DNA from 4 places in the Arthrobacter sp. BB-1 genome. Region 4 is predicted to be linked to each of the others. Evidence: riboswitches for the same ligand, from Rfam matches in the RefSeq annotation. Region 4 holds a riboswitch; each other region holds the start of a gene.
The links. A riboswitch is a leader RNA that binds a small molecule or an ion and turns the genes downstream of it on or off. The one in region 4 is predicted to bind thiamine pyrophosphate.
Positions count from the first base shown of each region.

Region 1: linked by a shared signal. The riboswitch ahead of thiD (bifunctional hydroxymethylpyrimidine kinase/phosphomethylpyrimidine kinase) and the one ahead of FHJ30_RS13540 (FAD-dependent oxidoreductase) in region 4 are both predicted to bind thiamine pyrophosphate.
Region 2: linked by a shared signal. The riboswitch ahead of thiC (phosphomethylpyrimidine synthase ThiC) and the one ahead of FHJ30_RS13540 (FAD-dependent oxidoreductase) in region 4 are both predicted to bind thiamine pyrophosphate.
Region 3: linked by a shared signal. The riboswitch ahead of FHJ30_RS18885 (ECF transporter S component) and the one ahead of FHJ30_RS13540 (FAD-dependent oxidoreductase) in region 4 are both predicted to bind thiamine pyrophosphate.

Region 1 covers NZ_VDEV01000019.1:279,046-286,602, reverse strand. The annotation lists gene FHJ30_RS11655 (folylpolyglutamate synthase/dihydrofolate synthase family protein) at 1-5, shown strand, start outside; gene FHJ30_RS11650 (DUF4233 domain-containing protein) at 6-485, shown strand; gene ndk (nucleoside-diphosphate kinase) at 553-972, shown strand; gene FHJ30_RS11640 (vitamin K epoxide reductase family protein) at 1,061-1,732, opposite strand; gene FHJ30_RS11635 (Rne/Rng family ribonuclease) at 2,173-5,625, shown strand; TPP riboswitch at 5,754-5,851, shown strand; gene thiD (bifunctional hydroxymethylpyrimidine kinase/phosphomethylpyrimidine kinase) at 5,859-7,391, shown strand.
Region 2 covers NZ_VDEV01000022.1:40,784-48,340, reverse strand. The annotation lists gene ffh (signal recognition particle protein) at 1-463, shown strand, start outside; gene FHJ30_RS12065 (alpha/beta hydrolase) at 571-1,302, shown strand; gene thiC (phosphomethylpyrimidine synthase ThiC) at 1,307-3,127, opposite strand; TPP riboswitch at 3,128-3,235, opposite strand; gene FHJ30_RS12055 (amidohydrolase family protein) at 3,326-4,345, shown strand; gene FHJ30_RS12050 (VOC family protein) at 4,456-5,331, shown strand; gene FHJ30_RS12045 (hypothetical protein) at 5,473-5,913, shown strand; gene rpsP (30S ribosomal protein S16) at 6,130-6,552, shown strand; gene FHJ30_RS12035 (RNA-binding protein) at 6,554-6,796, shown strand; gene rimM (ribosome maturation factor RimM) at 6,907-7,455, shown strand; gene trmD (tRNA (guanosine(37)-N1)-methyltransferase TrmD) at 7,456-7,557, shown strand, end outside.
Region 3 covers NZ_VDEV01000034.1:3,747-11,303, forward strand. The annotation lists gene FHJ30_RS18870 (hypothetical protein) at 1-608, shown strand, start outside; gene FHJ30_RS18875 (energy-coupling factor transporter transmembrane protein EcfT) at 638-1,438, opposite strand; gene FHJ30_RS18880 (ABC transporter ATP-binding protein) at 1,452-3,008, opposite strand; gene FHJ30_RS18885 (ECF transporter S component) at 3,008-3,631, opposite strand; TPP riboswitch at 3,697-3,837, opposite strand; gene FHJ30_RS18890 (heme-degrading domain-containing protein) at 3,923-4,465, shown strand; gene FHJ30_RS18895 (DUF4383 domain-containing protein) at 4,549-5,100, shown strand; gene FHJ30_RS18900 (iron-containing redox enzyme family protein) at 5,173-6,291, shown strand; gene FHJ30_RS18905 (glycosyltransferase family 2 protein) at 6,288-7,352, shown strand; gene FHJ30_RS18910 (CDGSH iron-sulfur domain-containing protein) at 7,349-7,557, shown strand, end outside.
Region 4 covers NZ_VDEV01000023.1:3,677-11,233, reverse strand. The annotation lists gene FHJ30_RS21390 (hypothetical protein) at 102-470, shown strand; gene FHJ30_RS13560 (site-specific DNA-methyltransferase) at 541-1,413, opposite strand; gene FHJ30_RS13555 (DEAD/DEAH box helicase) at 1,422-3,125, opposite strand; gene FHJ30_RS13550 (RNB domain-containing ribonuclease) at 3,432-4,967, opposite strand; gene thiE (thiamine phosphate synthase) at 5,044-5,799, opposite strand; TPP riboswitch at 5,827-5,944, shown strand; gene FHJ30_RS13540 (FAD-dependent oxidoreductase) at 5,939-7,291, shown strand; gene thiS (sulfur carrier protein ThiS) at 7,288-7,524, shown strand; gene FHJ30_RS13530 (thiazole synthase) at 7,530-7,557, shown strand, end outside.

The DNA.
Region 1 (7,557 bases), on a different contig from region 4:
CCTGAGTGGCCAAGCTGACCAAAGCGCAGCGTGAATGGCGCCCGGGCATGCCTAAGAAGCGCCGCTCCACGAAGGTGATGTTCGCATCCACCGTGCTGCTGCTGGAAGCATTCGTTATGTTCTTCGCCACCCTGGCAGTGTTCGGGCTGCGGCGCGGGGAATTTCCGCCGGCCCTCATCCTGGGGGTCGGGATCGGGCTCAGCGTTGTGATGATTGTGGCCTGCACCTTCCTCACCCGGCCCTGGGGCATCGGGCTGGGCTGGATCCTGCAGCTCGTCCTGATCCTCACCGGCATCATCGAGCCCGCCATGTTCCTGGTGGGCACCCTGTTCGCAGCGGCCTGGTGGTACGGCATCCGCACCGGAATCCGGCTGGACCGCGAGGCCGGGGAGCGCGCCCGCGAGCAGGCGGAGTGGGAAGCCGCCCACCCGGACCAGGCGGCGGGGCCGGCGTCGGGGCCGGGGCAGCAGCCGCAGTCCCCCTGACCGAAGCCGTTCGGCCTTGGCCCCGTAGACTTGTCCCCGAAACCCATCCCAACGCATTGGAGCAGTTGTGACCACTGAGCGCACCCTCGTCCTGATCAAGCCCGACGGCGTCGCCCGTAACCTCACCGGCGCCATCCTGGCCCGGATCGAAGCCAAGGGCTACACCTTGGCCGAACTCAAGAAGGTTGATGCCTCGCGCGAACTCCTGGAGCAGCACTATGAGGAGCATGTGGGCAAACCCTTCTACGAGCCCCTGGTGGAATTCATGCTCAGCGGCCCCGTTGTTGCAGCCATCTTCGAGGGCCACCGGGTCATCGAGGGCTTCCGGTCCCTGGCGGGCACCACCGACCCCACCACGGCAGCCCCCGGCACCATCCGCGGCGACTTCGGCCGCGACTGGGGCTTGAAGGTCCAGCAGAACCTGGTGCACGGTTCCGACTCCACGGATTCCGCCGAGCGCGAGATCAAGATCTGGTTCCAGGACTGACCCCGCCAACCTTCCCGAGATGACAGATAAGGCCGATGTTCTTCGTGAACATCGGCCTTATCTGTCATCCTTGTGGACTGGCGCGGACCTAGAACCCTGACGTTCCGGCGAAAACCTGGATGAAGGCGAAGAAGATGGTGGCGATGACGGCCACATAGAGCAGTGCCGTGATGATCCAGCCGGAGTCGCCCAGGATCCGCGCGGCCTTGGCGGGCACCGGGATCACGCCGGTGCTGATGTTCCGGATGGTCACCCACACGAACAGCGGAATCATCGCCGCCCAGACAATCATGCAGAACGGGCACAGGATGTGGATGGCGTACAGCGCCTGGGACCACAGCCACACCACAAACGCAAAGCCCAGCGTGACGCCGGCCTGCAGGCCCAGCCAGTACCACCGGGCGAAATTGGCACCCGCAAGCAGCGCCATTCCCACCGTTATGGTGATCGCGAACGCCACGATGCCGATGAACATGTTGGGGAAGCCAAACAGCGAGCTTTGCCACGTCTGCATCACCTGGCCGCAGGAGATCCACGGGTTCACGTCGCACACAGTGGTGTGGTTGGGGTCCTTGAGGACTTCCAGTTTCTCCAGGACCAACGTTCCGGAGGCCAGCCAGCCGACCACGCCGGTTATGACCAACAGCCAGCCGAGGGGCCGATTGCGGGTCATGGGCGGGAGGGCTCCGGCCGCACTGGTGTCCGGGTCCACAGTCCGTTCCGGCGCGTGGGTGCCGCTGAGGGGGGAAATGCTGGGCATTGGCAAGGCGTCCTTTTCATCGGGTGCTCCTTGCCCGATTGTAACGCCGGCGGCTGGCAAGACCCTTCAGGAAGGGGAACAGGTGGTGCAGCTTCCGCCGTGGAATAGTCCGGGTGTGAGAGAATGAACGTGGCTGGAACCCGATCCACATTCGGACTCCGGTCCGGTGGCTTGTTCGCAAGACCGCCAATGACGAGCAGCGCAGGTTTTGGGTTTGTTGATCCAGCCTCCCGCAACTCCATTGGGCGGCACCTGGTTGTGGCACGTGGAACAACGGGTTTTTGAACATCCTGCCGGCCCCCACGGGCTGCCGCACCCCACTGCCGGTGCGAACCTGGGGGTATCCACTTGACTTCTGTCAACGCCTGCGGGTTTTGACAATATGTGCCCCAATGGGTACCGGATGTGGCGGTACGTCAGGGGCAGGAGTGTTGCCACATATGGATAATGAACAAGTTTTAGCCGTTAATGATGAAGCAGCGGGCACGGGTGCCGAGGGCGAGCCGAAGAAGGCCACAAGGACCAGGCGAAAGGCCGCTCCCAAAGCCGGGGACGCCCTGACCGCCGAAGCAGGCATCACCGCTGGCTCCGTGCCGGCAGACGCCAGTGCCGGTTCCGCCACGCAGGACGTGCCTGCGGGTACTGACGCCGCCGAGGCGAAGGCACCCGTCCGCCGGAGCCGTTCCAGGAAGAAGGTCGAGGCTGCCGAGCCGCTTCCGGCCTTCGCCGAGGAAGCAGCCGGCCCGGCCGTTGCCAGTGACGACGCCGGCGCGCAGGCTGCGTCAGCCGGCGCGCCTTCAGCGGCCGCTGAGGAGGATGCAAAACCTGTTCGACGCCGGCGGGTTGCCACCCGCAAGACCTCCGCCCCGGCGGTGGAGGCCGCGGCGGAAGAGTCCGGGACGGCGCCAGAGGCCGCCCCCGCTGAAGCCGCACCTGCTGACGGAGATGCCGCACCAGCCGTTGCTGAACCGGCAACCGTACCCGCGACGGACGCACCGGAGCCTGCCGCTCCGGCACCCGCAACCGCGCAGGACCCCGGCACTCCTGCCCAGGGCGAGGTGGATGCTGCCGCTCCCGCGCAGGGCCAGGTTCGTGCTGCTGTGAAGTCGGAAGCCGGGCCTGCCGCTGCTCCCGCCCCGGGCAGCCCCTTCGGCTCCCTCTTTATGGAACCCGGTTCCGCCACCTCCGTCCTGTTCCAGGCCCCTGATCTCAGCGCCGTTGTGCGGCCCGCCCCTGCCGCCACGGAAGAAGTTGAAGAAGAGGACACAGAGGACGATTCAGACGACGCCGGCAACCGCCGGAGGCGCCGTGGCCGCGGCCGCCGCGGCCGCAGCAGGACCGGTGAGCGGGACGGCGAAGACGCCGAAAGCCCTGAAGCCGAAAGCGATGCTGCCGACGACGCTGACGAGGAATCCGCAGGACAGTCCGACGAGGGCGTGACGTCCCGCCGTCGTCGCCGCCGCCGCCGTGGCGACCAGGACCTGGAACTGACGGGCGGGGGAGACGACGATCCCCCCAACACGGTGACCCGCGTCCGCGCACCCCGCGCCGTGAGCGAACCGGCAGTGAACAACCGCGTCACGTCCGTCAAGGGCTCCACCCGCCTGGAAGCCAAGAAGCAGCGCCGCCGCGAATCACGCGACACCGGCCGCCGCCGCACTGTCATCACCGAAGCCGAGTTCCTGGCCCGCCGCGAGTCCGTGGACCGGCAAATGATCGTGCGCCAGCGCGATGACAGAATCCAGATCGCCGTTTTGGAAGACGGCGTCCTGGCCGAGCACTTCGTGTCCAAGACCCAGCAGGATTCCCTGATCGGCAACGTCTACCTGGGCAAGGTCCAGAACGTACTGCCGTCCATGGAGGCCGCGTTCGTGGACATCGGACGGGGCCGCAACGCCGTCCTGTACGCAGGTGAAGTCAACTGGGAAGCCGTGAACCTCGAGGGCAAGCAGCGCCGCATTGAAAACGCGCTCAAGTCCGGCGATACCGTCCTGGTCCAGGTCACCAAGGACCCCGTGGGCCACAAGGGCGCGCGCCTGACCAGCCAGATCTCACTGCCGGGCCGCTACCTGGTCTTCGTTCCCGGCGGTTCCATGACCGGCATCTCCCGCAAGCTGCCCGACGTCGAACGCAACCGCCTCAAGCGGATCCTCAAGGACCGCCTCCCGGAGCAGGCCGGCGTTATTGTCCGGACCGCCGCGGAAGGCGCCTCCGAGGAAGAGCTCACCCACGACATCAACCGGCTGCGGGCCCAGTGGGAGGGCATCGAAAGCCAGTCGAAGTCCACCAAGATCCTCGCCCCGGAGCTGCTCTACGGCGAACCGGACCTCACCATTAAGGTGGTCCGCGACGTCTTCAACGAGGACTTCTCCAAGCTGATCGTCTCCGGCGAGGAAGCCTGGGACACCATCGAGGCCTACGTCACGTATGTTGCCCCGGATCTGGTGGGGCGCCTCGAGAAGTGGACCAAGGACCAGGACATCTTCAGCGCATGGCGGATCGACGAACAGATCCACAAGGCACTGGAACGGAAGGTCTTCCTGCCCTCCGGCGGCTCGCTGGTGATTGACCGCACCGAGGCCATGACCGTGGTGGACGTCAACACCGGCAAGTTCACCGGCAGCGGCGGCAACCTCGAAGAGACCGTGACCAAGAACAACCTGGAAGCCGCGGAGGAAGTGGTTCGCCAGCTCCGCCTGCGGGACATCGGCGGCATCATCGTCATCGACTTCATCGACATGGTCCTCGAGTCCAACCGCGACCTCGTGCTCCGCCGTATGGTGGAGTGCCTGGGCCGCGACCGCACCAAGCACCAGGTTGCCGAAGTCACGTCCCTTGGCCTGGTGCAGATGACCCGCAAGCGGATGGGCACCGGGCTCCTTGAAGTCTTTGGCGAGCAGTGCGAGGCCTGCGCCGGCCGCGGCGTAGTGACCCACGATGACCCCGTGGAGCACCGCCGGGCCAATATTGTGGCCGCGGAGCACCATGTGCAGCGCTCGGACTCCCGCACGGACGTCCGGAACGAAAGCCACCGCACCGAGGCCCAGCGTGGGGACAGCACCCAGCCCGGCGTCCGTCCTGACCGGAAACGGCGCCGCGGCCGCGGCGGCCAGCAGGTGGACGCTGCTCCCGCGGCAGCCGTCCACGTGCACACCGTCCACCCCGACCCCACGGACGCCGAGCGGCACGCCAAGGCGGAAGCCACCAGGCTTGCCCTGGCCAACATCGCTGCGGCAGCACACGCCGCCCACCTGCACGACGACGAGGTAGCCGCGGCAAGGCAGGCTCCGCAGGCCCAGCCCGCGGCGCCGGCAGAGCCGGAGAAGCACGACGGCGACGCCTCCAGGCCCGCTGCCGTCCTCACCTTTGGCGGGGAGAAAGTTGCCCTGCCCTTCGTGGAGCACGCGGAGGAGCAGCAGCCGAAGCCGGCCCTGACGCTTGACCGGCTCGCCGAAGCCTTCGCCCACCTTGGTGAGCCTGCTGCCGAAGAAAAGGCTGAGCAGCCCGGACGGCGGGAGCAGGAACTGGAGCAGCGGGAACCGGAGCAGGTCCGGGCTGCGCAGGCCGAGGCGCCGCAGGCGGTTGTTCCACAGGCCGGGCCTGAGCAGCCCCAGGCTGCCCCTGCCGTGCCGGAGAAGGACTATTCCGACCACACCCTGGAACAGTCCCGCCCGCGCCGGGCACGCCGCAACCGCAGCGCCAGCCGTGCCCAGGGTGCGGCCAACGAGACCTCCGTCCAGCACCGCGAGAATGTCCCCGCTGCGGCGGCAGGGCACTCACATTCTGCAAAAGCGCCGGGAGCCGACCAGGCAGGTGCCACCGGGCAAGGCAACGGCAAGCCCGCGGAGGAGCCCATCATCCTGGGTGTTGGGGTTCCCGCTTCGGAGCTCTAAGCCACTGCACACGAAACGCCCGGATGCCCGGCCGCCCACCACCCGTGGACGGCCGGGCATCCGGTATTTAAGCCTGTAAACGCCGCCGCGTCACCTTCACCTTCCGCACGGCAAAAAAGCTAGGCTGGTGAATCGACACGGGGTGCCGCGCAGAGGGCCGGCTGAGATCCACACCCGTTGAACCTGTCCGGTTAGCACCGGCGAAGGGATGTCTCTTGTCCACCACCCTTGCAATGCCCACCGCCATCCTGCAGGAAGCTCCCGAAACCCGTCCTGCCGCCCAGCCGGGTTCGGGCCGGGAGCTACCCCGGGTCCTGTCCATCGCCGGCTCTGACCCTTCCGGCGGCGCCGGCATCCAGGCAGACCTGAAGAGCATCGCTGCACACGGAGGCTACGGGATGGCCGTCGTTACGGCACTTACCGCGCAGAACACCTGCGGAGTGCGTGCCGTCCACGTTCCGCCGGTGGCCTTCCTCACCCAGCAACTCGACGCAATCAGCGATGACATCAGCATCGATGCCGTGAAGATCGGCATGCTGGGCGACGCCGCCGTGGTCCACGCTGTCCGGGCATGGCTCGAAAAGGTGCGTCCCGGCGTCGTGGTCCTTGACCCGGTCATGGTGGCCACCAGCGGCGACCGGCTCCTCCAGGAGTCCGCAGAGGCGGCCCTCCGCGACCTGTTGCCCCTGGCCCACCTCATCACCCCCAACCTGGCAGAGCTTGCCATGCTGGTTGGCGGGCCTGTGCAGGAGAGCTGGGAAGGTGCGGTGGAACAGGGCCGCCGGCTCTCCGCAGCCACAGGGGCAACCGTGCTGGTTAAGGGCGGCCACCTGGCGGGGGACCAGTGCCCCGATGCCCTGGTCGATACCAGCGGCAGGCTGAGCCAGGAAGTGGTGGTGGTTCAGGGGAAGCGGGTGGCAACGCGGAACAGCCACGGCACCGGCTGTTCGCTCTCCTCGGCCATGGCCACCGTCCAGCCGCGGCTGGGGGACTGGGAGGCCGCCCTCCGAGAGGTCAAGCCCTGGCTGGCGGGTGCGCTGGAAACATCAGGCCGGCTGGCCGTGGGATCAGGCAACGGGCCCGTCCACCATTTCCACCACCTGCAGGCGCCGGCCGAGGGAAGCTTCGCCGGGCAACTGTGGACTGAAGCGGAGAAGCACCTGGAAGCCATCTATGCCCTGGCGTTCATCGAGGACCTTGCCTCCGGTGGCCTGGCCGAGGACCAGTTCGCCTACTATCTGGCCCAGGATGCCATCTACCTCAACGGCTATTCACGGGTGCTTGCGCGCGCCAGCGCCCTCGCCCCGACTGAAGCGGAACAGCTCTTCTGGGCACGCTCCGCCCAGCAGTGCCTGGAAGTCGAATCCGAACTGCACCGCTCCTGGCTGGCATCCCGCGAGGTCCAGTCCGAACCGGGGCCCGTGACAAAGTCCTACGTGGACCACCTGCTGGCGGCATCGGCGTCGGGCAGCTATGCCGTGCTGGCGGCAGCGGTCCTGCCCTGCTTCTGGCTGTATGCCGAGGCCGGCAAAACGCTGCACGCCAGGTTCATGGCGGCCGGCGAACCAGCCGGCCACCCCTACGCCGACTGGCTCCGCACCTACGCAGATGAAGGCTTTGCCGAGGCAACCCGGACGGCCGTTGCCATCGTGGACCGGGCAGGGCGCGCGGCTGCCGACCATGAAAAGGCAGCCATGGCCACGGCGTTCAGGCACTCCTGCCGCCTTGAAGTTGAATTTTTCGACGCGCCGCGCCTTCATTCGTGACGGCCGGACAGCTGCCGCGCCGGTACTATGGTGGGGCGCGGTCCGGCAGTAGGGAATGTCCTGTGGTACCTATCACAGGCAACCCGCCGGAACCAGCCTCATTTGCGGCCGAAGGCAAAATTAGCGTATTCTAGATCTTCGGTGCTTACGCCAACACTTGGGTTAT
Region 2 (7,557 bases), on a different contig from region 4:
GCAGTTCGACGAACGCGAGATCGACCGCGTCGAGGCCATCGTCCGTTCCATGACCCCGCACGAGCGTGTTGCGCCCAAGATCATCAACGGCTCCCGCCGTGCCCGTATTGCCCGCGGTTCCGGTGTCCACGTCTCCGAGGTCAACGGGCTGCTTGAGCGCTTTGCCCAGGCCCAGAAGATGATGAAGAAGATGGCCCAGGGCGGCATGCCGGGGATGCCCGGAATGCCGGGCATGCCGGGGGCCGGTGGCGGGGCGCGGAAGAACGCCAAGAACGCCCCCAAGAAGAAGGCGAAGTCCGGCAACCCGGCCAAGGCCGCCCAGGAGCGGAAGGACGCCGAGGCCCGCCGGGCGAACGCGGCCAAGGCGTTGCCCACCGGCGCTGCCTTCGGCCAGCAGGGCGGCGACTTCGACCCGTCCCAGCTGAACCTGCCCAAGGGCTTCGACAAGTTCCTGGGCAAGTAGCCATCCCTGTCTCCCAACCAGGTAGCGCCAAGTGTCGTTTTGACGGTTCATAACGACACTTGGCGCTACCTGGTTGGGATGTCGGGGCTGTGGAATAGGGTTGGGTCATGTTCAAGCAGAGGGTAGTGTTCGTGCACGGCGCGGGCAGCTTCGGCGCCGCCGCCTGGCCCCGCCAGCATGGCCTGGCACTGTCCTATGACGCCTTGTTCCTGCGCCGCCACGGCTACGATCCCGTGGCGGAGCCAGTGGAATCCTCCTTCGACGAGGACGCCCGGATCCTGCTGCGGTCGCTGGCCGATGACGGCCGGGGCGCCGTAGGCGGACACATCGTGGCACACGCCCAAGGCGCCATCGCAGCGATGATGGCCGCCGTCGAACGTCCCGACCTTGTCTACTCGCTGACGCTGGTGGAGCCAGCCTGCCTGTCCCTGACCGCGGAACTGCCGGCCACGGCAGCCCACATCGCGCTAATGAGGCCACTCCTGGACATCCGGCACCAACTCAGTGATGAGGACTTCCAGCGGGAATTCGTCCGCCGGGTCTACGCCACGGACCTGCAACATCCGGTCACGGTGGAAGAAAAGCGGTCCGCCCGGCGGCTGCGGCTGCAGGTGCCGTCGTGGGAAGCGCCGCTGCACATCGTTCCCGGTGTGCCTACGCTCGTCCTGACGGGCGGCTGGGAGCCGCTTTACGAAGAGATCGCGGGCTACCTCCGGGAGACCGGCGCCCTGCACCGCACTGCGGCGGGAGGGCACCGGCCCCAGGATTCAATCGAAGGGGACCGCATCATCCGCTCGTTTATCGGTGACGCCAGCCGGGTCCAGGCACGCGCCTCCTGAAACGTTAGCTTCCGGCGGCAACGCGGGGCTCCGGCAGGTACACCTTGCCGCCGGCCGCCCGGAATTCCTCGCTTTTGCCCTTCATTCCCGCCGCAGCCTCGGCCAGGGCTGCCTGCGATTCAGCGGAGCCGTATTCATCCCGGATGTCCTGGCTGATCCTCATGGAACAGAATTTGGGGCCGCACATGGAGCAGAAATGCGCGGTTTTGGCAGGTTCGGCGGGCAGCGTCTCATCGTGGAAGGCTTCAGCAGTGACAGGGTCCAGGGACAACGCGAACTGGTCGCGCCAGCGGAACTCGAAGCGCGCCTTGGACAGCGCATCATCACGCTCGTGCGCACCCGGGTGGCCCTTGGCAAGGTCCGCCGCGTGCGCCGCGATCTTGTAGGTGATCACCCCGGTCTTTACGTCGTCCTTGTTGGGCAGCCCCAGGTGCTCCTTGGGCGTGACATAACACAGCATGGCGGTGCCGTAGCGGGCGATCTCGGTGGCACCGATGGCCGAGGTGATGTGGTCATAGCCCGGCGCCACGTCCGTCACCAGCGGCCCGAGCGTGTAGAAGGGCGCACCCTTGCACAGCTCCTGCTGGCGCTCCACGTTTTCGCGGACCAGGTGGAACGGGATGTGGCCCGGACCCTCAACCATCACCTGGACGTCGTATTCCCAGGCGCGCTGCGTCAGCTCCGCCAGCGTGTCCAGTTCGGCGAATTGCGCTGCGTCGTTGGCGTCCGCCGTCGCCCCGGGCCGCAGGCCGTCGCCCAGGGAAAACGCGACGTCGTACCGTGCGAAAATCTCGCAGAGCTCGTCAAAGTGGGTGTAGAGGAAGTTCTCCCGGTGGTGCGCCAGGCACCAGCCGGCCATGATGGAACCGCCGCGGGACACGATGCCGGTGACCCGGTTTGCCGTCAGGGGAACGTACCGGAGCAGGACCCCGGCGTGGATGGTCATGTAGTCCACACCCTGCTCGCACTGCTCAATAACGGTGTCGCGGAAAACCTCCCACGTAAGGGCATTGGCTTCCCCATTGACCTTCTCGAGCGCCTGGTAGATGGGGACGGTGCCGATTGGCACGGGCGAGTTGCGGATAATCCATTCGCGGGTGGTGTGGATGTCATCTCCGGTGGAAAGGTCCATCACCGTGTCCGCGCCCCATTGGGTGGCCCACTGCAGTTTGTCCACCTCCTCGGCGATCGAGGACGTGACCGCAGAGTTGCCGATGTTCGCGTTGATCTTCACCAGGAAGGCCTTGCCGATGATCATCGGCTCGGACTCAGGGTGGTTGATGTTGCTCGGGATGATGGCGCGGCCCGCAGCCAGTTCGCTGCGGACCAGTTCCACATCGCAGTTCTCCCGCAGCGCCACGAAACGCATCTCCGGGGTGATGACGCCCTGCCGCGCATAGTGCATTTGCGTCACGGTCCTGCCGTCGACGGCGCGGCGGGGCACGGGGCGCGCTCCCTTCCACTCCGCGCTGGCAGCGCCCCGGCGGACAGCCGAGCGGCCGTCGTCGAGCAGGTTCCGTTCCCTGCCGCTGTACGCCTCGGTGTGCCCGCGCGCTTCGATCCAGTCCGTCCGGACGGGAAGGAGGCCGCGGACGGGGTCGCTCCCGGGCCCTGCCGTCCGGTAGGTCCGGAACGGGCCGTTGGGCTGCCCGTTCGGTGAGTCCGTCAGCTCTATTTCCGTGACGGGTACCCGGATGCCCGCCGCCTCATCGTGGACAAACGCCAACGAGCGGGACTTCAGGGATTGCGTGACAGCAGGCTGGTTTTGGCTGGTTTCCTCCGCGACTGGCGGGTTGTGGGCAGGGTTCAGCTGTGCAGTTTGCATACTCAAGGAATACTCACTTCCTTCGCCGGCATTACCCGGACAGGTTCGACGGTCGCAGGCTGCGTCAGCCCGATCTCAGCCCCTGCAGGGGCACCCGTGTGGTCAAGATGAAAGCTACCACACGCCCGCAAGGGCAAACGCGAGGGGGCCTTGCCACGTTGGCCGGTGCTAGCCTGTCCGGGCGAGGAGAGGAAGGCCATGCCAGAAATCATCCAGTTCACCGGAACTGTGCTTACCGGGCCGGACAGCGAGGCCCGCGGCCTGTGGTCCATTAACGGCAGGCTGACGTTCCGCCAACCGGCGAAGGCGCCGGACAGGATCCTGGCCGGCTGGGTGCTGCCGGGCTTCGTGGATGCCCACTGCCACATCGGCTTGGGGGTGGGAGGTGCAGTGGATGCGGCCACCGCCGGGGACCAGGCCCGGACGGACTTGATAGCCGGCACGCTGTTGGTCCGGGACGCAGGATCCCCTGCCGACACCAGGTGGCTGCAGGGCGGGAGCGACGCGGAAGAGGTTGAGCCGGACGGCCTGGTGGAGGCTGTCCGCAAGCAGGCCCGGGACGGTGACGGCTGGGTCAAACTCGTGGGGGACTGGATCGACCGCTATGCCGGCGACCTGGCCCCGTCCTTTCCTGCCGCCGTCGTCCGTGATGCAGTCCAGGCCGCCCACGATGAGGGTGCGCGCGTTACCGCGCACTGCTTTGCCGAAGAGACGCTCGACGACGTGCTGGATGCCGGCATCGACTGCGTGGAGCATGCCACCGGCCTGCTGCCACGCCACCTTCCCCGGTTTGTGGAGCAGCGGGTACCCATCGTGCCCACTTTGATCAACATTGCCACGTTCCCGGACATCGCGGCGCAGGCCGATCCCAAGTTCCCCGCATACGCGGCGCATATGCGTGCGCTGTGGGAACGGCGGGAGGAACGGGTGCTTGAGGCCTACGAGGCCGGGGTGCGGATTTACGCCGGAACGGATGCCGGGAGTGTCATCACGCACAGCAGGATCGCCGATGAGATCCTCGCCCTCCACGCGGCAGGACTGCCCATCGCCGCTGCGTTGGACGCGGCGTGCTGGAGCGCCCGGACGTGGCTGGGCGCGGAGGGAATTGCGGAGGGGGCGCGGGCTGACGTTGTGCTCTGCAGGGAGGACCCGCGAATGGTGCCGGACACGGTCCGTGACCTGGCGCACGTTGTCTTGGGAGGACGGTTGGTCCGCTGAAACTGCCGGGCGAATGTCGAAAATTGGGACTTGGAATAAATTGAAGCTTCAAGTAATTTTAAGAGTGAAAGGCCTCCAGATCGGATGGCCCACAGCACCGGGAGTTTTCAATGACTGCACAAGCCGCCAGCCAGGATCTCCTTCCTGCCGACCTTGCCATGGGCACCGTGATGCTCAAGGTGGGCGACATGAAGGTCATGACCGACTACTACCAGCGCGCCCTGGGCCTGGAGGTCGTCGCGGAGCAGGACGGCGGGCTTTACCTCGGCCGGCTGCAGAGGCCGCTGGTGCACCTTGCCCCCGCTCCGGGCCTGAACCTCCCGGGCAGGGGAGAGGCCGGCCTTTTCCACACTGCGCTGCTGTTCGAGAACCAGGCGGACCTTGCCGCCACCATCGCCACCGCCGCCCAGTTCGAGCCCCGCTCCTTCACCGGCAGCGCAGACCACCTGGTCAGCGAGGCCTTCTACTTCACCGACCCGGAAGGCAATGGGATCGAGCTCTACTGGGACCGGCCGCGCAGCAACTGGTCCTGGAATGGCACTGACGTGGTGATGGACAGCCTGGCCCTTCCGCCGCAGCGCTACCTGGAGCAGCACCTCACCGAGGAGTCCCTGGAACGCCAGCGCGGAACGGTTGCCGGCGTGGGCCACGTGCACCTTCAGGTGGGTGACGTCCAAACGGCCCGCGACTTCTACGTTGGGACCCTCGGATTCGAAAAGACCGCCGGCTGGCACGGCCAGGCCCTGTTCGTCTCGGCGGGCCGGTACCACCACCACATGGCAATGAATGTCTGGAACAGCCGCGGCGCGGGGCCGCGCAAGGACACGCTCGGCCTGGGTGAGGTCCTCATCGAGGTTCCGTCAGGGGACGACGTCGGCGCCCTCGCCGACCGCCTTAAGGTTGCCGGTGTTGCCGCCCACCACACCGGCGCCGAACTCCGGTTCGAGGATCCGTGGCGCAACAGGATCCGGGTCGCCGTCCGCTGACAGCGGCGTTTTGTGTACCGGGCGGGTGGTGGCATGGGCAGGTGCCGCCGGGGGTATCTGTACTAGGCTGAAACCGAACCGCCGGGCGGCACGCGCTGCCCCCCGGCAGGCCGCACCGTCAACGGAATGAGGGCACTTCCCATGGGCTTCACCGAAATCTTTGTTGCCACCCACGACGCCGCACTGAAGCGCGGCGGCATCCTGGATAAAGGCGGCAGTGCCCCCGGCGGCGACGCCGTCCGGATCCCGGGAATCAGCGACTTTGAAGTGGAGCAGCTGGGTGACCTGGCCGGCACCGCGGTCCACGCCGGCGGGGCCGACTATGAGCTGACCATGGTGGACGTGGCGAGCGATTCGCTGCTCGCGGTTCCCCCGGCGATGGTGCGTGCCCTGGCGGACCTCCTGTCCTACGAAACCGAAGGGGAGGGCGACGTCCTCGAAGACGTCGCTGAGCAGTGGGCGGCACAGGATGACATGCCGTTCGGTGCTGCCCAGGCGCGCACCTACGTCCGGCAGCTTGCTGAAATGGCCGGCAGGATCGATGACTCGGAGCGCACGGGCCTCTACGTCTGGTCCGCCTGAGCCGTCCGTGCCCATCCGTCCGGGCAGCGCGAGCAGGGCCGGTACGTGTCAAGTCGAAATCCGGACGCTGATCTGGCACAATAAACAGGTACTCGATCTGCGTGGCCCCTCTCTCCGCGTCCGGATCCTGTCCTTCGAACCCGCAAGTACGGCCCGCCCCACGGGTGCAGAAAGCCGGGTTCACCCCCTTTTTCTGAAACAGGAGTGACCACAACAGTGGCCGTAAAGATTCGCCTTAAGCGCTTTGGCAAGATGCGCGCACCGTACTACCGCATCGTCGTCGCGGACTCACGCACCAAGCGTGACGGCCGTGCCATCGAAGAAATCGGTAAGTACCACCCCACCGAAGAGCCCTCATACATCGAGGTCAACTCCGAGCGTGCGCAGTACTGGCTGTCCGTCGGCGCCCAGCCGTCCGAGCAGGTCGCCGCGATCCTCAAGATCACCGGTGACTGGCAGAAGTTCAAGGGCCTGCCGGGCCAGGAAGGCACCCTGAAGACCAAATCTGAGAAGGTCGCCTTCGTTGCCCCGGAGAAGGGTTCCGTCATCATCCCGGAAGCCATCACCAAGAAGGCATCCAAGTCTGATGCAGCCGAAGCACCCGCCGAGGCCGAAGCAGAGACCACCGAGGCTGAGTAGATTGCTGGCAGAAGCGCTGGAACACCTGGTCCGCGGAATCGTTGATTCCCCGGATGACGTCAAGGTCAGCTCCAAGAACAACCGCCGCGGGGACACCCTCGAAGTGCGTGTTCACCAGGACGACCTCGGACGGGTGATTGGCCGCCAGGGCCGCACGGCGCGTGCACTGCGCACCGTGGTGGCAGCCTTGGCCGGCGGTGAGCCGGTAAGGGTCGACGTCGTCGACACCGACCGCCGCCGCTGAGCGCTCGGCAATATCAGTTTTAGCTCCGGCCCTTCCACCAACGCGGTGGAGGGGCCGGAGTGCTTTCACCAGGACACCGTGGACCAACCACAACCCGAACAGAGGAACACATGCAGCTTCAGGTGGCACGAATCGGCAAACCCCATGGCATCCGCGGGGAAGTAACCGTCCAGGTCCTGACCGATGCCCCTGGGGACCGGTTTGTCCCGGGTGCCGAGTTCATGGTGGAACCGGCATCCGTCGGCCCGCTCACTGTGAACAGCGCCCGGTGGAACAAGGACATCCTGCTGCTGGGCTTCGAGGAGATTGAAACCCGCAATGAAGCGGAAACCCTCCGTGGTGCCAAGCTCTTCATCGAAACCGAAGAGCTGGAGGAGGACGACGACGAAGGCTGGTACGAGCATGAACTCGTCGGCCTGGAGGCCCGGGTGGGCTCAAACGTCGTGGGCAAGGTGGCCGCGCTGAACACCGGAACCGCGCAGGACCTGCTGATGGTCACCACCCCGGACGGCGGCGAGATCCTGGTTCCGTTCGTCGAGCAGATTGTTCCTGAAGTCAATGTCGAGGGCGGCTACATCCTCCTCACGCCGCCGGACGGCCTTTTCGAGCTGAATGCGGAGACAGAAGCAGCCCCTTCGGAGCCGGAAGGCAAAGCGTAGATGCGGATCGACGTCGTCAGCATCTTTCCGGAGTACCTGGCGCCGCTGGAACTGTCACTGATTGGCAAGGCCAGGCAGGACGGGATCCTGGACCTGCGCGTC
Region 3 (7,557 bases), on a different contig from region 4:
ACACCACCAATCCCTGTCTGGCCGAGCAACTTCGCTGGGCAGAAGACTCTGCGGGCCACCCTGGCCGGCCCACCGTGTCCCTGTACGTCAACACTGCCAATCCCGGCGCTGCGGGTTCCTGGTGGCCGGAGGAGGACGAGTACCCGGCCGGCCGGGAAGTGCACAACCCGTATGGTCCCTGCGAGGACGGGGACTTCGGCAAGGCGTGCGCCTACATGTACGGCTTTGCCAAGGCGTACGACGACGCCCACCACCGCGGGGTCAGCAACCCGGGCTCCTACTTCTGGTGGCTGGACGTGGAGACCGAAAACAGCTGGTCCGGCACCGACAAGGAAGCCAACCGGGCTGTCCTTGAAGGCATGACGGATTTCTTCCACAGCATCGGAGCGCAGGTGGGGATCTACTCGACGGGCCGGCAGTGGGACCAGATTGTTGGACCTGTCAGCAGTTCGAGCAACCTTTACGTCCTCCCGAGCTGGCTGGCGGGATCCCGGAGTGCCTCAGGAGCAGCCCTGGCCTGCGCGGATGCGCCCCTCACCGGCGGCGGTACGGTGGCCCTGACCCAGTTCGTATCGAGGGGATTCGACTACAACCATTCCTGCCCGTAGGCGCGGAGGCCCGCAGGCCGGGCCGGCTCTCAGCTCCCCAGCCACACCATGTTCCAGGTGCCCAGGGATACGGCGGCAAAAACCGCTGTTCCCGCCATCACCACACCGCCGGCAAGCACCCATGCATCCAGGGAACTGTAGGTTGATTCGCGGGCCCACGTCCGGCGGCCGCCGCCGAAACCGCGGGCTTCCATGGTCACCGCGAGCCTCGAGGCCCGGCGGATCGCCTGGACCAGCAGCCCAAAGCTCTGCCCCAGCGTCGCCTTCACCCGCTGCAGGGCATTGCCGCGGGAACCCACCCCGCGGGCACGGCGGGCCATCCCGATGGTCTGCCACTCTTCGGCCATCAGGCCCACCAGCCGCATGGCGGCGAGGGTCCCCAGCACGAACCGGTGCGGGAGTCGGGCCTTCTGCGCCAGCGCATCCGCGAGGTCTGTAGGGTCGGTGCAGCTCATCAGCAGCACGGCCGGCAGGGCGATCGCCAGGCCGCGCAGCATAAAGCCCACGCCCAATTCCAGCGAGCCTTCGCTCATGGTCCAGATGCCGACGTCGATCAGCGTCCTTCCGCTGTCCGGCGCCAGGATGGAGGTGCTCCAGCCCCCCACGGCGGCCGCGAGGATCAGCGGCCAGCCGCGCTGCCACAGCAGCGCGGGCGTCAGGCCGGCCAGCGGAAACAGCAGGAACTCAAAGGCCAGCGCCACCGATGCGGACACCCAGTCGATGGAGAGCGCAAGCACGGCAGTAATGAGGAAGACGGCGGTGAACTTGCTGAGGGGATTGGCCCGGGCCAGCAGCGCGTTGTTGCCGCGCAGGTTCAGCTCCTGCCTCATGGCGCCTCCCGCCTCATGGTGCCACCGGTTCCGGTGCGGCCATCCGCAGTTCCGTTCCACCCAGGGCGGCCGTGAATTCGGCATCGTGCGTCACGGAGACCACGGCGGTGCCGGCATCCAGCAGTTCGGACAGGAACGATGCCAGCTCCGCCCACGTGTTGGCGTCCTGGCCGAAGGTCGGCTCGTCCAGTACCAGCACCTGGGGATGCGCCGCCAGGACCGTTGCTACGGACAACCGCCGCTTCTCCCCGCCCGAAAGCGTGTAGGGGTTGGCATCCACAAGGTGGGTGAGCCGCAGCCGCTCCAGCAGTTCATCCACCCGCTCCTCCCCGTGGCCCAAGTGCCGGGGACCGAACAGCAGCTCGTCCAGCACCTTCCCGGTGACGAACTGGTGCTCGGGTTCCTGGAACACGGTGCCGATCCGCTCGATGAGCTGCTCGGCCTTCCACTTCCAGGGATCAATTCCGGCACCGCGGCTCAGGTCCACCGTGGCCGACACCTTTCCGGCCACGGGCTCCAGGAGTCCGGCAATGGTCAGGGCAAACGTGGACTTCCCGGCCCCGTTCGGCCCTGTGACCGCCAAGGCCTGCCCGGCCCGGACCTGCGCGGTGATGCCTGCCTGCACCGGCACCGGGGGTACCTTCCGGAAGCCACTGCGGCGCACCCGTTCACGGGACACCGCCAACTCCTCGGCAGCGAGCAGGAGGGCGCCCGTCCCGGGGGCTGGATCAGCCGCACGCAGCCGGGTCTCCGGAACATAGCCGGGCACCCACACCCCGGCAGCAATCAGCATGTTCCGGGCTTCCCTGAGCACCTGGTCCGGCGGGCCATCCAGCAGCACGGCGTCCGTCGAATCGGTGCCTGGCTGCAGCACCACGATCCGGTCCACCAGGTCCTTCCACACGGACACGCGGTGTTCCACCACCACCAGCGTGGCGCCGGTTTTGTCCAAGCACCGCTCCACGGCGTCGCGGACCTCCAGCACGCCGGCAGGGTCCAGGTTGGCGGTGGGCTCGTCCAGCAGGATCAGGCCGGGACGCATGGCAAGGATGCCCGCCAGCGCCAGCCGCTGTTTCTGCCCGCCGGAGAGCACCGACGTGGGGTGGTCCAGCGGAAGGTGTGAAAGTCCGACGTCGTCCAGCGCCTCGTGCACGCGGGTCCAGATGGCGTCGCGGGGCACGGCGAGGTTCTCGGCGCCGAAGGCGGCGTCGTCGCCCAAACGCGACAGGACCACCTGTGTTTCGGGGTCCTGCTGCATCAGGCCGGCCCGCCCGCGCTGCTCGCGGGGGGCGGCCCCGTCAACCAGCAGCGAACCCGACTCGTCGGAATCTCCTGCCGCGCCGCCGTCGTCGTTCACATCCCCCAGCACCCCCGCCAAAGCATGCAGGAGGGTGGACTTGCCGGCCCCGGAAGGGCCCAGGAGCAGCACGCGCTCCCCGGGGCGGATGTCCAGGTCCAGGGCATGGACTGCCGGCTTGGCGCGCCCGGCATGCCGCCAGCCCCAGCCCCTGGCTGTGACGGCGGCGGGACGCACTGCAGTGGAGGCGCCCTGGCGGGAAGGGGCGGACATCAGGAGAAGACGGGCTCCGTAGCTGCCTTCCGCGACGCGAAGGAGCTCAGGACCCCGGTCCTGGCCAGGCCGCGGGTGGCGATCCAGGACAGGGCGCCGGCGATGATGGCTCCGGAGATGGCGGTGAAGACGATGTACGCCAGCTTATCCCCGCCGGAGTAGGCGATGTTCCAGCCCCACGGAGCGAAGGAGTCGTTCAGGCCACAGAAGAGGCCTGCGGCGGCACCGGCCAGCAGTGCCACAGGCAGGTTGAACTTCCGGTAGACGAAGATCGCGAAAATGATTTCCGCGCCCAGCCCCTGCACGAAGCCGGAGAACAGCACCGAAGCACCGTACTGGGACCCCATGAGCAGCTCGCCGGTGGCCGCAACCGTCTCACAGAACAGAGCAGCGCCCGGCTTGCGGATGATGAGCATGCCCAGAACTGCCGGAATCATCCAGCCGCCGGCAATCAGGCCCGTCAGGGGCGGGTAGACGGCGTTCATGGGCCCTGATACTGCGGCCGCGCCCTGGGACCAGGCCCAGAAAATGACGCCGCCGGCGATGGCGATCAGGGCCGAGACCACGATGTCCACGACGCGCCAGGACTTGCTGGTGGTCTTCTTGACTGCTGTTGTTGCCATGTAATCCTCCTGGGAAACAGGAGGGGAAAGTGGACACGCCTGCCGGCACTGCTGCCGCTGCGCGCACTTCGAGAAGCTCGACTCCCTTACGCCGGTACTAACCGGATCAGGTTCGAGGGTCTGCGGCTGTCCGCACTCTCAGCGCCCACCTGCGGATCCTGGCATGGCCAGTGATGCCCGACGGCGGCGCTCCCCTGTCGTTTGAATGTTGCTTTTGGTTGAAATGACTTGCTGCAATTGCCCTGTTGGGCGTTGTCCAGTTTATACCGCAGGAGGGGTAGATTGTGGGCCATGACTGCCAATCCGCCGGATGTGACCGGATATGATCCCGATTCCGATGCTGCACAGCCGGAGGGCTCGCTGGAGGAATTGATCGCCCGGATTGAAGGCGAGGTCCGCGAACTGCAGTTTCCCGGATTCTCCCTTGACGATTCCCTGAACCTGGGGCTGCTCCTCGTGGAGCTGGGCAAGGAGCGCGGGCTGCCCATCGCGATTGACATCACCAAGGGTGAGCAGGTGCTGTTCCATGTGGCCCTGCCCGGCGCGACGCCGGACAACGAGCACTGGATCCGGGCCAAGCAGCGCACAGCCGCCCGGTACGAGATCCCTTCCTTGCTGGTGGGGCTCCGCGGACGGCTTCGCGGTGGCCGGATCGAGGACCAGGGATGGTTCGATGAGAGCCGGTACGCGGCGCACGGCGGCTCCTTCCCGCTGTACGTCGCCGGCGTCGGGGCCGTGGCCACCGTTACGGTTTCGGGTCTTCCCCAGGTGCAGGACCACAACCTGGTGGTCGAAGCCCTGCGCGAAATCCTCCACTCCGCGGGAGCGGACTGACCCTCACAAATACAAAGGCTGCTTAGCATTTATTAGTAATCATGCTTACTATGTTGTCTCCCGGGTTTTGAGGAGGACAGGATATGGCAGCCAGCACCCGCCTGACGGGCCCCCGGACACGCCTGCAAAAAGCCGCTCTCGGAACGGGCTCGGTTTTCGTCCTGTTCGGCATCCTGGGCTTCATCCCGGGCATCACCTCCAACTACGGCTCGCTCGGCTTCGCCGGACCCGGCTCGGGGGCGCTGCTGCTGGGCATTTTCCAGGTCTCCGCACTCCTGAATGCGGTCCACCTGCTGTTCGGGATTGCAGGGGTCCTGATGGCGCGGACGCATCCGCAAGCCAGGAACTTCCTCATCTACGGCGGCGTTGCCTACCTGTTCCTGTGGCTGTACGGCTTCCTGTCGGATGACACCACGCCGGCCAACTTCCTCCCCGCAAACAACGCGGACAACTGGCTGCATTTGGCCCTCGGCCTGGCCATGATTGGGCTGGCCATCGCGTTGGCGGCCCGAGGCCCCGCCGTCACGGCGGGTGCTGCCGGCAGCGACGGCAACGACCCACGCAGCGGCAGCAGCAACGCCAACAGCACCAGCAGTGCCGCCAACTCCTCCCCGAACGGCCCACGCGGCCAGTGAATGCCATCTGCCGGCCCGGCCCTCGGCGACGACGTACGGGACCGGCATCAACGCCAGACCTGAAGGAGCACCATGAAAATCCCTGAAGCGCGTGGTCCTGCCAGTGCCGCCTTGCTTAGCCTTCTCGCGCGGGAAGCCGGCACCACGCTTGGCGCGGGCACCACCCCTGGGAATGGCCCCACCCTTGGCGCCGGCGCCACCCTTACCGCCGATGCCCCCGTCGCGGCGCTGCACCGTGAGGTCACCCGCCAGCTGGCCGCCACCCCGGACATCATTGGCGATGACGACCTCCAGCTGACACTCTTTTGCCTCTACGAGCTCTACTACTCCGGGCTCGAAGGCGTCAGCGATGAATGGGAATGGGCGCCGGGCCTGATCCAGATCCGCCAATTGCTGGAAAAGCCCTTCGAGGCCGCGCTTAGGGAGGCCGCCCGGGAAGCCGCCGGTGAACTGGAGCTCCCCACCGCACCGCATCCCACCAGCGATGCGGTGGCGGATGTCCTCTTCGACCTCGCAGCCCGGGACACAGGACCCAGCCTCTCAAGATATGTGGCAAAGAAAGCCAGCCTGGACCAGCTCAAGGAATTCCTGATCCACAAGTCCATCTACCAGTTGAAGGAAGCGGATCCCCATACCTTTGCCATCCCGCGCCTTTCCGGGCGCCCCAAGGCAGCGCTGGTGGAAATCCAGGCTGACGAGTACGGCGGCGGACGCCCCGAACGCATGCACAGCGCGCTTTTCGCCCGCACAATGCGGGGGCTGGGAATGGCCGACGACTACGGCGCCTACGTCGATTTCGTCCCGGCCCTCTCCCTCGCGGCAGTGAACCTGATGTCCCTGTTCGGGCTGAACCGCCGGCTGCGGGGTGCCATCACCGGGCACTTGGCCATCTACGAAATGACGTCTTCCCAGCCCAACCGCTTCTACGGGAACGGCTTCCGCAGGCACGGTTTCGACGCCGCTGTCACCCATTACTTCGACGAGCACGTGGAAGCCGACGCCGTCCATGAGCAAATCGCCGGCCGCGACCTGGCCGGGGGCCTGGTTGAAGCCGAACCGGGACTTCTGGGGGACGTACTCTTCGGCGCCACGGCGGTCATGGCCGTGGACGGCAGGTTGTCCGCCCATATCCTGCAGTCCTGGGAAAACGGCACCACGTCCCTGAGGGCGGCAGTGCCGGCGGCAGCATGAGCGCCCCTGCCATCGGCGTGCCGGCGGAGTACATCCTGCCGTTGCGCTGGACGGACGACGCCGGCTTGCCGGACCTGGCCGCCTACCTTCGCCGCCTCGCGGACTGGATCCCTGTCACGGTGGTGGACGGGTCTGCCCCTGAACTGTTCGAGCACCACCGGAGGATGTTTCCACCCGCCGTCCGGCATCTCCCGCCTGACGCCTGCGCCGCCGGCAACGGAGGCGCCGCCGGCAACGGCAAGGTAGCCGGGGTCATGACTGGGGTTCGGGCCTCGTCGGCGGACCTCCTGGTAATTGCCGACGACGACGTCCGCTACACGCGCGAGTCACTCGCCGCCGTCGTCCATCACCTCGGCGCTGCGGACGTGGTGCGTCCGCAGAACTACTTCGAGCCCCTCCCCTGGCACGCCCAGTGGGATACGGCGAGGACCCTCATCAACCGCGCCTGGTCTGCTGATTTTCCCGGAACGCTGGCGCTGCGCCGGGGAGCCCTGTTGGCGACGGACGGATACGCGCCGGTCCTGTTCGAGAACCTCGAGCTGATCCGGACAATCACCGCCGCGGGCGGCCGCGCGATGGTTATGCCGGACCTGTTCGTCGCGCGCAGGCCGCCCACGGCGCGGCATTTCCTGAAGCAGCGCATCCGCCAGGCATATGACGATTTTGCCCAGCCGCGGCGGCTCGCCGCCGAGTTGGCGCTGCTCCCGGCAATCCTTTCCGCAGCCTGCCTGCCTTCGCGGCACCGCCGGGCAGTCTTCCTGGGGCTGGCCTTCGCAGCCGTCATCGCCGCGGAGGCGGGGCGGCGGCGGCACAACGGCGCTGCTGTCTTCCCCTTCCGCGCGGTGCTGTGCGCTCCGCCCTGGGCCCTGGAACGGGCCATCTGCATCTGGATCGCGCTCGGTTACAGGCTGGCCGGGGGCGTTCCGTATGCGGGGACCCGGCTCAAGACCGCAGCCCATTCGGAGAATGAGCTGCGGCGGCGGCACAGCGGCAAAGTCACGGGAACGTGCCCCCAGGGCGCCCAGTCTTCCACCAGCAACCTTAAGCAGGAGCAAAAATGAACCAGGAACCGGCCGAGAGCTCCATTGTGGTGTGCCCCGACGGCCCGCTGATTGTGCGAGGCGACTTCGAGATCGTCACGCCCTCCGGAGAAGCGCTGCCCCGTGAACGGAAAACCGTGGCGCTGTGCCGCTGCGGGGCATCGGCCATCAAGCCGTACTGCGACGGCACCCACAAGATGATCAAGTTCCGGACGGAACCTCCGGC
Region 4 (7,557 bases):
TGACTAGCGGGCAGGGCGGAGTAACCTTGCGCGTACTGGGGGAGCGGCGCCAGCCGGTCCAGGTCTCGTTGAGTCACTGCCAACTGATGACGGAGAGATCGATGCTGAAAAAGTCCCTTGCTGCGGCCGGCCTTGCTACAGCCTTCTTGTTTGTTCCCACAGCAGCCAACGCGCTTGACTGTATCAACGTCAGCAGGCCGCCCGCCGTCTGCGGCTCAACCTGTACTGACGGGCCCATCCTGAACGGGAACTGGGGTTGGCTTCCCAGTGTCTTCCCGGGTGCTCCCGAAGTGTGGGCCTTCGTCCCGCCAGGAACGGTCCAGGACTTCGGCCTGCCCGGCGAGAAGGGCAACTACCAGAACGGCGACGGGCATGCCCTGCTGGTCAATGCCATCTGCGATTCCCAAGGGTCAGTGCTCGTGAGCCGGCAGACGGACCACGGGATCCAGTTGATGGAGGGGTGCCCGTAAAGCAACCCAAGTGAGGAAGTAAGTCGCGCTAAGTGTCGTTTTGCGGGCTCAAAACGACACTTAGCGCTACCTAGTTGGGCGGGAACGCGGTGACCTCCGCGTGGGCACCCAGGCGCCTGGCCATGATGTCGATGGCTGGCTGGTTCTGGTCCACGCACACGAACTTCCGGTCCATCTTGGCCGCCACCGCCCCGAGCGTTCCGGAGCCGGCGAAGAAGTCCAGGCACCAGTCGCCGGGCCGGCTTGAGGCCGCGACCACCCGGCGGACCAGGCCTTCAGGCTTCTGCGTCGGGTAACCGGTTTTCTCCTTGCCTGTGGGCGAGACGATGGTGTGCCACCAGACGTCTGTGGGTAGCTTCCCCAGTTCGCGCTTGGCCGGCGTCACAAGGCCCGGTGCCATATACGGCTCACGGTCCACCTCGGCGCTGTCGAAGTGGTACTTGGCCGGGTTCTTCACGTACACCAGGATGTTGTCGTGCTTGGTGGGCCAGCGGTTCTTCGCTCGGGCGCCGTAGTCGTAGGCCCAAATGATCTCGTTGAGGAAGCACTCCCGGCCGAAGATCGCGTCCAGCATCACCTTCGCGTAGTGCACTTCCCGGTAGTCCAGGTGCAGGTACAGGGTGCCGTCCTCCGCCAGCAGGCGCCACGCTTCGACGAGCCGGGGTTCCAGGAAGGACCAGTAATCGCTGAACGCGTCGTCGTAGCGGTGGAGGGCCCCCTTGATGGTGTCGTAGGAGCGTCCCTTGAAGCCGACGCGGTCACCGGCGCCGTCCGCGTTGGCCACCATGGTGGTCTGCTGGCGGCTTTGGGCCCGGCCCGTGTTGAACGGTGGATCCACGTAGATCAGTGTGAAGGCGCCGTCCGGCAGCGAGGGGAGGAAATCCGCGTTGTCCGCGTGGACCACCAGGCTGCTGCCGTCCGGCGCCCAGACAGTGTCAGTCATAAAGGGGTTTAGGCCTCAGCGCTGCCGGGCTGCCCCGCGTTGTCGCTGCCCACTACCTCGCCGTTGCGGCGGCGGGTGCGGGTGCGGGGGCGGCGGGTCCGGGAGGGCTGCTCTGCGTCGCTTGCAGAGGTGTTGGCATCACCGGCAGGAGCGGAGGCTGCAGCGGGCTCGGACGTACGACGGCGGCGCTCACCTGAGCGGGCGGCAGAGTCACCGTTGCGGCCGCCTTCGCGCCTGCCGCCGCGTTCCCGGCTGTCACGCTCGCGGCCGTCACGGTCGCGGGAGCGGTCTCGCGAGCTGCCGGCGTCGCGGCCGCCGCGGGTGTTCTTCTTTCCGGTTTCGCCCAGGTCCTCCAGCACCTCGGCGTCAACGCCGGCCAGCGTGCGCTTGTCGCGCGGAAGCCGGCCCTTGGTACCTTCGGGAATGTCGAGGTCCTCATAAAGGTGCGGGGAAGAAGAGTAGGTTTCAACAGGTTCCGGCACGCTCAGGCCCAGGGCCTTGTTGATCAGTGCCCAACGCGGCATGTCGTCCCAGTCCACGAAGGTGACGGCGGTGCCTTTGTTGCCGGCGCGGCCGGTACGTCCTACGCGGTGCAGGTAGATCTTTTCATCCTCGACGCACTGGTAGTTGATGACGTGGGTGACGTCCTCGACGTCGATGCCGCGGGCGGCCACGTCCGTTGCCACCAGGACGTCCACCTTGTTGTTGCGGAACGCACGCAGCGCCTGCTCGCGGGCGCCCTGTCCCAGGTCGCCGTGGATGGCAGCGGCAGCAAAGCCGCGGTCCACGAGTTCCTCGGCCACCTTGGCGGCGGTGCGCTTGGTCTTGGTGAAGATGATGGTCCGGCCCCGGCCCTTGGACTGCAGGATCCGGGCAACAACCTCGATCTTGTCCATGCTGTGCGCACGGTAGATGAGCTGGCGGATGTCGCGCTTGGTGAGCCCTTCATCATCCGGATCCGCAGCACGGATGTGGGTGGGCTGCGTCATGTAGCGGCGGGCCATGGCAATGACAGGGCCGGGCATGGTGGCGGAGAACAGCAGGGTCTGGCGAACTGCCGGGGTAGCCGCGATCAGGGTTTCGACGTCGGGCAGGAAGCCGAGGTCAAGCATCTCGTCAGCCTCGTCCAGGATGACGATCTTCACGTTCTTGAGGCTAAGGTGCTTCTGCTTGTAGAGGTCGATGAGGCGCCCGGGGGTTCCCACCACAACCTCCACGCCGTTCTTCAGGGCCTCCACCTGGGGCTCGTAGGCGCGGCCGCCGTAGATGGTGGCGATCCGGGCGTTCCGCTTGCGGGATGCAGTCTGGAGGTCATTGGCCACCTGCACCGCGAGTTCGCGGGTGGGGACGATGACCAGGGCCTGCGGTGCGCCCGGGACGGCAAGTTTCTCGTAGCCGGGGTCGTCCTGGCCCACTACCCGCTGCAGGGCAGGGATGCCGAAACCGAGGGTCTTGCCGGTGCCGGTCTTGGCCTGGCCGATGATGTCATGGCCGGACAGCGCCACCGGCAGGGTCATGGCCTGGATGGGGAAGGGATGGGTGATCCCGGCGTCAGCCAGGGATTCCACGATGTCGGCGCGCACGTTGTAGTCCGCGAACGATTTTTCCGCGATCTCGTGCGGCTTCTCGTCCGAGATGATGGTTTCTTCCGGCTCAAGGGTTTCGGTGCCGGAATCGTCGGTCAGAAGCTGGTGGGTGTGCAATTCACTCACTGGGGAGTTTCCTTATTCATTTGGGCAATGTGCGCTGCCTGCTCAACGGGCCTGCCACAAGGCTGTTCCGGAGCACGCTCAGGCGCACAAGCAATTCCAGTGGAAGCCGATCGCGGGCTATCTAAATGCTGGCACTGGTGACCAGCGGGTGGTTCTCAAGATCGCGTAGGGGCGGGCTTGTTGGTTTCAAATCAAGGAAATCAACGACCGGGCATCCATTTCTACTTCTTCAGTCTAGCCGCAAGGGCGCGGAAATCCGGCTTTCGTCCGCCCCATCGGTTGGTGGTGCCACAAAACCATCCCGGCTCAGGGCACCCTCGGCACCAGTTCGAAATGCACTTCCCGCGTGGCAATGTCTGAGGAAATGAGGCGGACCCGGACCTTGGTGCCGGCCTCCAGTTCACCGGCGCAGCGGGCCGTCACTGCAGGTTCGGCGATCTGGATGATCCCGGAGCCCCCGTTGCCGTTCTTTCCGTTGCCGTTCTTGGCAGTGCCATTCCTGGCCCTGCCGTTGCCGTCGCCGCCCGCAGCGCCGTTCCCGTTCTCCTTCTGGGGCTTCGACGCGGAAATCACGATCGCGTCGAACTCCTGTCCGATGTGGTTGATCAGCAGCGCCGCCTCCACCGTGTCCAGCGCCATTCGCTCCATCCGGGATGCCAGCTGGTCCGAACCGGCCATGATTTCGGGAAGCGACGGCAGGGCATCCCGCACCCATGCGGGCACCTCACCGCCGTTGCTCAGGGCCTCGCACGTAACCAGCACGAACCGGTCCACCAGGCGGCGGAGCGGGGCGGTGGTGTGGGCATACGCAGCGCCGATTGCGGACTGCACGGCGTCATCCGGGACGGTCCCGTCAAAGGCCGTATAGGCCGCACCGCGGAAGAGCATCCCTGCGGAGTGGAGGATCGCGAGCTGGCCTGGATGGGTGGGATCGAGGCTGCGGAGGTATTCGCCGTAGCTGACTTCGCCATCCCAGGGCTTGCCGAGCGCCTCTGTCTGCAGCCGGAAATGATTCAGGGAACGCTCGTCCGGGGCCGGCATGGTGCGCAGGATACCCACTTTCCCGGCCAGCATCATCTGGGCGGCGGCCATACCGGTCATGAGCGATATCTGGGCGTTCCAGTCCTCCACCGGCAGCTGCGGTGCGGCGGCAATCCGGTAGCCGCCGTCGGGAAGCTGGACGATCTCCTGGTCCGGCATGTTCAGGCTGGCACCCTCCCGGGCGCGCTCCAGCTCCACCCGCTTGAGCCCAACCTCCTTAAGGAGGAGCAAGACAGGGGAGGGGCTGCCGGCGTCGAGTTCCGCCTGGGCGCCCTTGTAGCTGAGCTTGGCGCGGCTGCGCATCCGGGCGCGCTGCACCGCCACGGCAGTGACCTCCGCGTTGCCGTCAAGGCGGAAGTCCCACACAAACGCGGAACAGACCTGGCCCGGCAGGAGGCTTCCCGCCCCCTCGCTGATGATTTCCGGATGCAGCGGGATGCGGCCGTCCGGTGTGTAAAAAGTCTGCCCCCGGCGCCGAGTCTCAACATCCAGCGGACCCCCCGGGGCAACAAATGCCGGCACGTCGGCTATGGCGTAGAGAACGTGGTAGCCGCTGCCGTCCCGCTCGATGAACAGCGCCTGGTCGAGGTCGGTGGACGACGCCGGATCGATGGTGATGAATTCAACGGACGTCAGGTCATGGGAGGGCAGCCGCAATGCGGCCACCGCCGCCTCGGCGTCCTTCACGGCATCATCAGGGTAGGCGCCCGGCAGCTCAAGCTCACTCCGGAGTGCACCCAGCGCCGCTTCGAGGGCGTTGGTGTGCTCGTGGACATTGGGGGCCAACCGATGATGTGACACGAAAATCAGCGTAGCCCGAATTTCGCCAATAATGCACGGAGGCGGCCCGGTGAGGCAGGGCAGTTCCGGAGCCGGGTTAGGGGCGGGCGGCGTCCAGCGCGGCCAGGAGGGAAGCGGCGGCCGCAGCCGGATCGTCAGCCTCCGTGATGGCCCGGACCACCACGATCCGGCGTGCACCCGCTTCCACCACCTCTCCGACGTTGGAGTGGTCGATGCCGCCGATCGCGAACCAGGGCACCCCGCCGTCGGGCTTGTCCTCCTGCCCTTCCGCCCCCGCAACAGCTGCGGCGGCGTACCTCACCAGGTCCAGCCCGACGGCGGCCCGGCCGGGCTTGGTGGGCGTTGCCCAGAGCGGCCCCACGCAGAAGTAGTCCAGTGCCGAGGGGCCGGCGGCGGCCGCCAGGGCGGCGTCCACCTGCTCCGGGCTGTGGCTGGACAGGCCGATGGCCGCATTGCCGTTCAACAGTGTCCGCGCCGCCTTGAGGGGCAGGTCCTTTTGGCCGATGTGGAACACCGGGGCTCCGGACAGCACTGCGATGTCCGCCCTGTCATTCACCGCCCATAGCCGGCCGTGCCGCACCGCCGATTCCTTGAGGACGGCCAGGAGCTCAAGCTCCTCGGCCGCTTCGATGGACTTGTCCCGCAGCTGGATGATGTCCACCCCGCCCTGGAAGGCGGCATCGACGAACTGCCCGAAATCGCCCTGTTCCCGGCGCGCGTCCGTGCAGAGGTAGAGGCGCGCGGACTGCACCCCGGAACTGCCTTCGGCGTTGACAAAGGCGTCGGTGCCTGGGATCGGGGATGCAGCGGCAGGGGGGTGGGACACATTCATGGGTGCCAGCCTAGTTCCTCTACACTGGCCTCGTACTGCGGGAGCCGCGGCAGCTGTCACAAAGCGCCGGGCTGAGAGGGCGTTAGAGCCGACCGCTTGACCTGATCCGGCTAGTACCGGCGTAGGGAAGGAGACAACCATGGCCAATGCGCCCGAAGCGCCGTACCGGCGTGGGCCCGGCTCCGCAGTGAAGGCCGACGTTGCGGTCATCGGTGGGGGAGTCATCGGCCACGGCATCGCCTGGGAGGCAAGGCGGTCCGGACGTTCAGTGGTGGTCATCGATGACGCCCCCGGCTCCGGTGCCAGCTGGGCGGCTGCAGGGATGCTTGCCCCGGTGAGCGAGCTGCACTACCAGGAGGAGGACCTCCTGGAACTCATGCTTGAAGCCTCCGGGCGCTGGCCGGGATTTGCGGCGGACCTCACGGCGGCTGCCGGGTCGGATCCCGGGTATCTTACGACGCCGACCCTCGCCGTAGGTGCCGACGCCGCCGACAGGCAGGCCCTGCTGGATCTGCGCGGGGTGCAGCAGGCCAACGGGCTGACGGTTGAGCCCCTCACCATCCGTGAAGCCCGGCGCCGGGAGCCATTGTTGAACCCGGGCATTGCCTCGGCGCTGGATACGCCTGGGGACCACCAGGTGGATCCAAGGCTGCTGGTGGCCTGCCTCCGCCGTGTCCTGGCCCGGCACGCCCGCGGAGCCGGGAGCGGCGGAAGCTTCGTGGCCGGAGCCACGGATGGCTTCGCCGTGCCGGACCGCGCAGCCGGCCTTCTCTGGGAGGACGGAGCCGTTGCCGGGGTCATGCTGGAGAGCGGGGGAACGGTGGTGGCCAGGGAGACCGTGGTGGCCAACGGACTGCACGCCGCGGCCCTCACCGGGCTGCCGGAAAACCTGCACCTGCCGCTGCGGCCGGTCCACGGGGACATCCTCCGGCTCGCCGTCCCCGCCCACCTCCAGCCCTTGCTGACGGCCACCATCCGCGGACTGGTCCGCGGGATTCCTGTATACATCGTCCCTCGGCAGGACGGCACGGTGGTGATCGGGGCTACGCAGCGTGAGGACGCCCTGGGGCAGGACAGCGGGACCAGCGCAGTGTCTGCTGGCGGCGTCTACCAACTGCTCCGCGATGCCCAGGTCCTGGTGCCTGCGGTTGCCGAACTTGAGTTGCTGGAGTGTACGGCCCGGGCCCGGCCGGGCACTCCTGACAACGCCCCGCTGCTCGGGCGGGTCCCCCTGCCCGGTGCGGCGGCCCGGTACTCCAGTGGTGCAGCGGACGGCCCTGCAGGGCCAGGCCACGTGGAAGGGCTCATCGTCGCCACCGGATTCTTCCGCCACGGTGTCCTCCTGACCCCGGCAGCGGCCGCGATCTGCCGGGACCTGCTGGACGGCAGGGAGGACCCCCGCTGGGCCCCCTTCAATCCTGGCCGCTTTTCCGGCGGCGCCCTCCGGCCTGCCGAAGCGGCCACCCCATCCAACCGCAAGGAGACAGCATGAACATCACCCTGAACGGAGCAGGACACACAGTGGCTGACGGCGCGTCCATCACCACGCTCGTCAGCGAGGTCACCGGCCGCGCACTGGCAGCGGACGGCCATGCCACCGACGGCCGGAAACTGGGCGTCGCCGTGGCGCGCAACGCCCAGGTGGTGCCCCGGAGCCAGTGGTTCGCCACGGCACTCACCGAGGGTGACGACGTCGAACTTGTCACGGCAGTACAGGGAGGCTGACCAGCATGACGGAAACCCGCACTACCCCTGCTG